Regions from separate parts of the Pseudoalteromonas sp. 2CM41L genome, predicted to be linked through region 1. Evidence: predicted binding sites of a transcription regulator. Region 1 holds the regulator's gene; the other holds the start of a gene.
What was found. The regulator sigma-54, encoded in region 1, starts transcription at its own class of promoters, with help from an activator protein. The targets are predictions, from matches to a motif close to GTTGGCACGNNNNTNGNNT.
Positions count from the first base shown of each region.

Region 2: the regulator sigma-54 is predicted to act here: its motif matches at 1,720-1,738, upstream of MTF64_RS15935 (amidase family protein).

Region 1 covers NZ_JALNTN010000006.1:160,886-164,089, forward strand. Annotated here, with positions in the region: gene lptB (LPS export ABC transporter ATP-binding protein) at 1-640, shown strand, start outside; gene MTF64_RS10140 (RNA polymerase factor sigma-54) at 710-2,209, shown strand; gene hpf (ribosome hibernation promoting factor) at 2,237-2,524, shown strand; gene MTF64_RS10150 (PTS sugar transporter subunit IIA) at 2,529-2,981, shown strand; gene rapZ (RNase adapter RapZ) at 3,001-3,204, shown strand, end outside.
Region 2 covers NZ_JALNTN010000015.1:99,865-103,068, reverse strand. Annotated here, with positions in the region: gene yddG (aromatic amino acid DMT transporter YddG) at 1-249, opposite strand, end outside; gene MTF64_RS15945 (TetR/AcrR family transcriptional regulator) at 425-1,078, shown strand; gene MTF64_RS15940 (putative 4-hydroxy-4-methyl-2-oxoglutarate aldolase) at 1,082-1,564, shown strand; gene MTF64_RS15935 (amidase family protein) at 1,911-3,119, shown strand; gene MTF64_RS15930 (gamma-glutamyltransferase) at 3,116-3,204, shown strand, end outside.

The DNA.
Region 1 (3,204 bases):
CAGCATTGTTGGCTTATTGGGCCCTAATGGCGCAGGTAAAACCACCACCTTTTACATGATTGTAGGGTTAGTACCTAGCGACAAAGGTAAAATTTCTATTGATGATAACGACATTACGTTATTACCTATGCACAGCCGCGCCCGCTTAGGCATTGGCTATTTGCCGCAAGAGTCATCAATATTTAGAAAGCTGACAGTTTATCAAAACCTAATGGCTATTTTAGAAACGCGTAAAGAGCTCAATAAAGCCGCGCGAGAAGAAACGCTTAACAACTTACTTGATGAATTTAGTATTCAGCATATTCGCGATAGCCAAGGTATGGCGCTTTCTGGTGGTGAACGCCGCCGTGTAGAAATTGCCAGAGCACTGGCAGCGAACCCCAAATTTATTTTATTGGATGAGCCTTTTGCTGGTGTTGATCCGATTTCAGTGTTAGATATAAAGAAAATAATAGAACATCTTAAAAACCGTGGCATTGGCGTATTAATTACCGATCACAATGTAAGAGAAACCCTTGATGTTTGTGAAAAAGCCTACATTGTTTCTCATGGGGAGCTAATTGCATCTGGTACCCCAGAACACGTATTAAATGACAAAACTGTACGCGATGTTTATTTAGGCGAGCAATTTAGGCTGTAACATTTAAGCCACACCTACAAGCATCTGCTAATATTAATTATAACAACATAAAAGGATTGTTAGAGATACATGAGGCAATCATTACAGCTGCGCATGGGCCAGCAACTTACAATGACTCCACAATTGCAACAAGCGATTCGCTTGCTGCAGCTCAGTACATTGGATCTCCAGCAAGAAATACAAGAAGCACTTGATAGCAACCCGCTATTAGAAGTAGAAGAGCAAGATTACACGGAAGAGTCGGCTGGAAAAAATGAACAAAAAGCAGATACGGATGATGTAACCGTAAGCGCATCGGCTGACGATACAACCAGCGAGTACGAGCAAGACAGTGGCGAAGCTTTAAATAAAGACACCGTTAGCGATGATATGGCAATGGATGTAACTTGGGATGAGTACATGAGCGCAGCCCCTGCGGCATCCTCAGGCCCAATGCCAGAAGATGAGTCTATTTATCAAGGTGCCTCTACTGAAACGCTACATGAGTATTTAATGTGGCAGCTTCAGCTTACTCCTTTTAGCCCAACTGACGAAGCCATTGCTATTGCCATTGTAGAAGCTGTAGATGACTCGGGTATTTTAACGCTAAGTTGCGAAGAAATTTTAGAAAGCTTTAACCAAGAAAACGATGACGAAGTTGAAGTTGAACTTGATGAAATAGAAGCCGTTTTAAAACGTATTCAGCTATTTGACCCTGTAGGTATAGCCGCGCGCAGTTTACAAGAGTGCTTGTGCATTCAGCTAAACCAGTTTGATAAAGACACCCCTTTTATAGAACAAACTAAAATGATCTTAACCGATCACATTGATCTATTAGCGGCACGCGACTATCGTACATTAATGAAAAAGACTAAGCTTAAAGAAGACGAGCTTAAAGAGGTCATGACCCTAATACATACCCTCAACCCAAAACCTGCAGATACAATAGTAAGGGAAGAGTCGGAGTATGTAATACCGGATGTGTCGGTTAAAAAAATAAAAGGCCGCTGGGTGGTAGAGCTAAATCCAGATAGCATGCCAAAAATACGCGTAAATAGTCAGTACGCAGCTATGTCACGTACCGTAAAATCAAGTGGTGATAGCCAGTTTATTCGCTCTCACTTACAAGAAGCTAAATGGTTTATAAAAAGCCTTGAAAGCAGAAACGACACGCTGCTCAAAGTAACAAACTGTATTGTAAAACAGCAACAGGCATTTTTTGAACATGGCCCCGAAGCCATGAAGCCAATGGTTTTAAACGATGTTGCTGAAATGGTAGAAATGCATGAATCGACAATTTCGCGTGTTACCACGCAAAAATATATGCATACGCCACGTGGTATTTTTGAGCTTAAGTATTTTTTCTCAAGCCACGTAAGCACTGAAAACGGCGGAGAGTGTTCATCAACCGCAATACGTGCCCTAATTAAAAAGCTAATTGCCGCGGAAAACTCAGCTAAACCATTGAGTGATAGTAAAATTGCGGATATATTGGCAGAGCAAGGAATTAAAGTAGCTAGACGCACAATAGCAAAATACCGTGAATCGCTAGCTATTCCACCGTCAAATCAGAGAAAGAGTTTGATATAAGACGTAAAAAACAAAGAGGAAATGCTTATGCAACTAAACCTAACTGGTCGTCACGTAGAAGTAACTGATTCACTTAGAGACTATGTAAATAATAAATTTGCAAAGCTAGAAAGGCACTCAGATCATATTAGCAATGTGCATGTCATTCTCGATGTAGAAAAACTCAACCAAAAAGCAGAAGCGACTATTCATGTAAGTGGCGCAGATTTATTTGCCTCAACAGAGCACCAAGATATGTATGCCGCTATAGACTCGTTGATTGACAAGCTCGATCGTCAAGTCATAAAACATAAAGAGAAGCTTGCTAGACACTAATATTATGAAATTAAGTACATTAGTATGCCAGGACTGCAGCAAAGCTGCGGTCCTTTTTAGTAGTAAAAAAAGAATTTTAGAGTTTATCAGTGAGCTAGCTCATGAAAAGCTCCCCTACTTACCACAACAAGATATTCTTAATGCGCTGGCAAGCAGAGAAAAGCTAGGCAGTACTGGTATTGGCCGGGGTATCGCCATTCCTCATGGCAGAATGGGTGGCGTAGAAGAGCCGCTGGCTTTAGTACTTGTTAGCGACACGCCTGTTAACTTTGATGCTATTGATAACTGCCCTGTTGATATTTTTGTTGCACTCATCGTACCAGATGGCGATAACCAACAGCACCTAAAGACTCTGGCAACCATAGCTGATAAACTGAGCAACAAAGAATTTTGTAAACAGCTGCGTAGTGCTAAAACCGATGCAGAGCTGTATCAAGTAATTGTTGATCAATCGTAGTAAATACTAAGGGCTATAAATGGAGTTAATTATCATAAGCGGCCGTTCTGGTTCAGGTAAGTCGGTTGCTTTACGCGTGGTTGAAGATTTAGGCTATTATTGCGTAGATAATATTCCGGTCAACTTACTGCCCTCTTTAGTGCGAAGTGTTTCAGATAACTATGACAAAATAGCCGTTAGTATAGATGTTCGTAATATCCCCAAAGAACAAGACGAATTTAAC
Region 2 (3,204 bases), on a different contig from region 1:
CGCTAAACACACCTCGTAAAGTGCAAATAAAGCAGTACCCCAAATAATATAGCGCTTATTAAACCCAGCAAACTTAGGCCGTCCCATTACCAAAATTAAAAACAGCGCGCTTACACTGTACATAAGTGCCGCCCCACCTATAGGGCCAAATAACTCCGAAACATCCCTGAGCAGAGCCACTAAACAACTCCATAATAAAATAGCGGCAATGCCATAAAGCGTGTATTTATGATTAGAAAAAAAGTCCATTAACTACCTAAAAGTACTACTTACGTTTGACGTTACGCTAACAGTAATTAGTGGGTTAAACAATTGTTGCTCATCATTTATTGTTATAAAGATGTTTTTGGCCTGAACTTAAGTGTTTGACCTTTTGGTCAGTAAAGTTACAATCATTCAACACGTTAAAAACAGCATCGCCATAATGAGCACACAAACAAAGCCAAATAAAAAAGAACTCACCCGAGTAAAAAACCAAACATTAATACTCGATGCCGCCGAGCAATTGTTTTCTCAGCTTGGTTACGATGGCACCAGTATGAGTATGGTTGCCAAAGAAGCAGGCGTTCCTAAGGCCAATATTTTATATTATTTTAAAAGCAAAGACGGCCTATACGAAAACGTAATAGACCGCATTATTGCACACTGGAACTTAGGCTTAGATAACGTAACCCCTGAGGACGACCCTGCGCATGTGTTGTATCACTATATTAAAAGCAAAGTCATACTTGCCGTAAACCAGCCGCTGCAATCACGTTTATTTGCCAGTGAAATACTGCGCGGCGCTCCTTATTTGCAAAACTACTTTAGAACCAACACACGCCCGTGGGTAAAACAAAAGGTAGATGTGTTTCAGGCCTGGATAGATGCAAACAAAATGGATAATGTTGACCCTTACCATTTATTATTTACCATTTGGTCAACTACGCAGTACTACGCCGACTTTCAGGCCGAAGTGTTACTGGTAATGAACAAATTAGAATACGACGAAACCGATGTGGCACAAATAACGCAATCAACTGCCCACATAATTTTAAAAGGTATTGGTTTAAAAATACCTGAGCACAGTGAGGCTTAACCCATGGATAACTTTACCACCCCAGACTTATTTGACGATCACCGCAATAGCGTACAAGTAGCCGACAGCGGCCTGCGCCACTTTGGTAAAAAAACCACATTTAGTGGCCAAGCAGTTACCGTTACCTGCCCAGACGATAACTCGTTTGCCGCCGACATACTGCATGAAAACGGCAAGGGTAAAGTACTGGTTATTGATGGCTTCGCTAGCAAACGCTTTGCTTTTATAGGCGATATTATGGCGGAGCGCGCGTTAAAAAACGGCTGGGAAGGCGTGATTATTAACGGCTGTTGCCGCGACATTGAAATACTTGCCACAATGGATTTACCGGTTATGGCACTGGGCTCAACCCCGCGCAGTACATTAAAGCGTGGCTTTGGAGATAAAAATCAAACAGTGACCATGCTTAGTACCACAATTAACCCTAACGATTGGCTATACGCCGATGTAAATGGCTTAATTATTAGCCCCAACGCATTACTATAAACGCCATATTTGCAACCAAGTTGGTGCAATCACGCACCAACTTGGTGTGTTTTCACCTCTAAATTACGCCTTCTTTAATACTTATATTTTTATAAATATCTGCTAAACCCCATACAAACCAAACAAAACCTGACCGAACGGACAACTTTATTGCATTTGGCATTGCTTTTGCTTAGCTTTTAGGCAATATAATAGCTAACCGATTAAAAAGCGGATCAGGCTCTGTAAAATAAAAATAAGATGTTACGCAGTGGGCTAAAAAATAATAATAACTAATTCGTCTTTTTAATCATCCTAAATCTGATTATAACCAGTTGGTCAGATTTACTTTATAACGAGTGGTGATATGAGTACCAAAACACATAATAATTTTACCGGTATTTTTTGTGACCATGGCCCTAACGCATGGCAAATACAAACCCACGGCAAACTTGTAAATAAGCGCCTTGCGGTAAAAGATGTATTTGCTGTTAAAGGCGAGCGCAACAGCGCAGGTAACCCAAGCTGGTTTAAAGCAGCAAAACCTGCACAGCAAACAGCAAGTGCCGTAAACAAACTAATGAATGAAGGTTGTCGCTTTACAGGCTTTACCCATACCGATGAGCTGGCCTACAGCTTAGAGGGCAATAACATTCACTATGGTGCAGCACAAAACCCAAAACTTAAAGGCCATGCAAGTGGCGGCTCAAGTATGGGCTCGGCAGCAGCTGTGGCGGCTAACCTAGCCGATATTGGCTTAGGCACTGATACTGGTGGCTCTATAAGGATACCTGCAAGTTATTGTGGCTTATTTGGTATAAGGCCAAGCCATAACGTAATTGAAAAAGATGGCCTAATACCGCTAGCGCCCCCATTTGATACCATTGGCTGGCTTACGCAAAATGCAGAGCTGCTAAGCGATGTAGGCAATGTACTGTTACCAAATCAAGCTATTAATAACGTTGATACTTTAGTTATTTGCGAGCCATTATTTGAGCTGGTTGACCCTGCATTACAAGCCCCACTTAAACAACTGCTTGAAAAAACCAAACCTTATTTTAAACACCATAAAGAATTTGAACTGCCTAACAGCAGCTTATTAAGCGAACTGGCTGACAGCTTTAGAATACTGCAAGGGCGAGCAATCGCAAAAACGCATAAAGATTGGCTTCAATTGCCAGGGCAACTTCCCCAGTTTGCTCCGGCAATTGCGGCACGTTTTAACATGGCGCTTGCCCTAACCGCCCAAGAAGAGCAAGAAGCACTAAATGTACAAACCCAGTGGCAAACACTAATCGCTAAAAACCTAAACACAAACAGCTGTTTATTTTTGCCAACCACACCCACAACTGCACCTAAATTGGGCGCCGACACAAGCGCCTTACGCATGCAAATAATCACCTTATCGGCCATTGCGGGCTTGAGCCGCTCGGCGCAAGTACACTTACCATTGGCTAATTTAGAAAATGGCCACCCGTATGGGTTTTCATTAATGATGAGCCACGGCAACGATAAAAGCCTACTTGCCTGCGTACAACAATTAGCTGCCCACTTTAAACAGGACACTCTTGCATGAGCACACACAACATTGCCTTTACTGCCCCGCATTTTGCAGCAACCGAGGCAGGCACCTTAATACTAAAACATGGCGGTACAGCCAC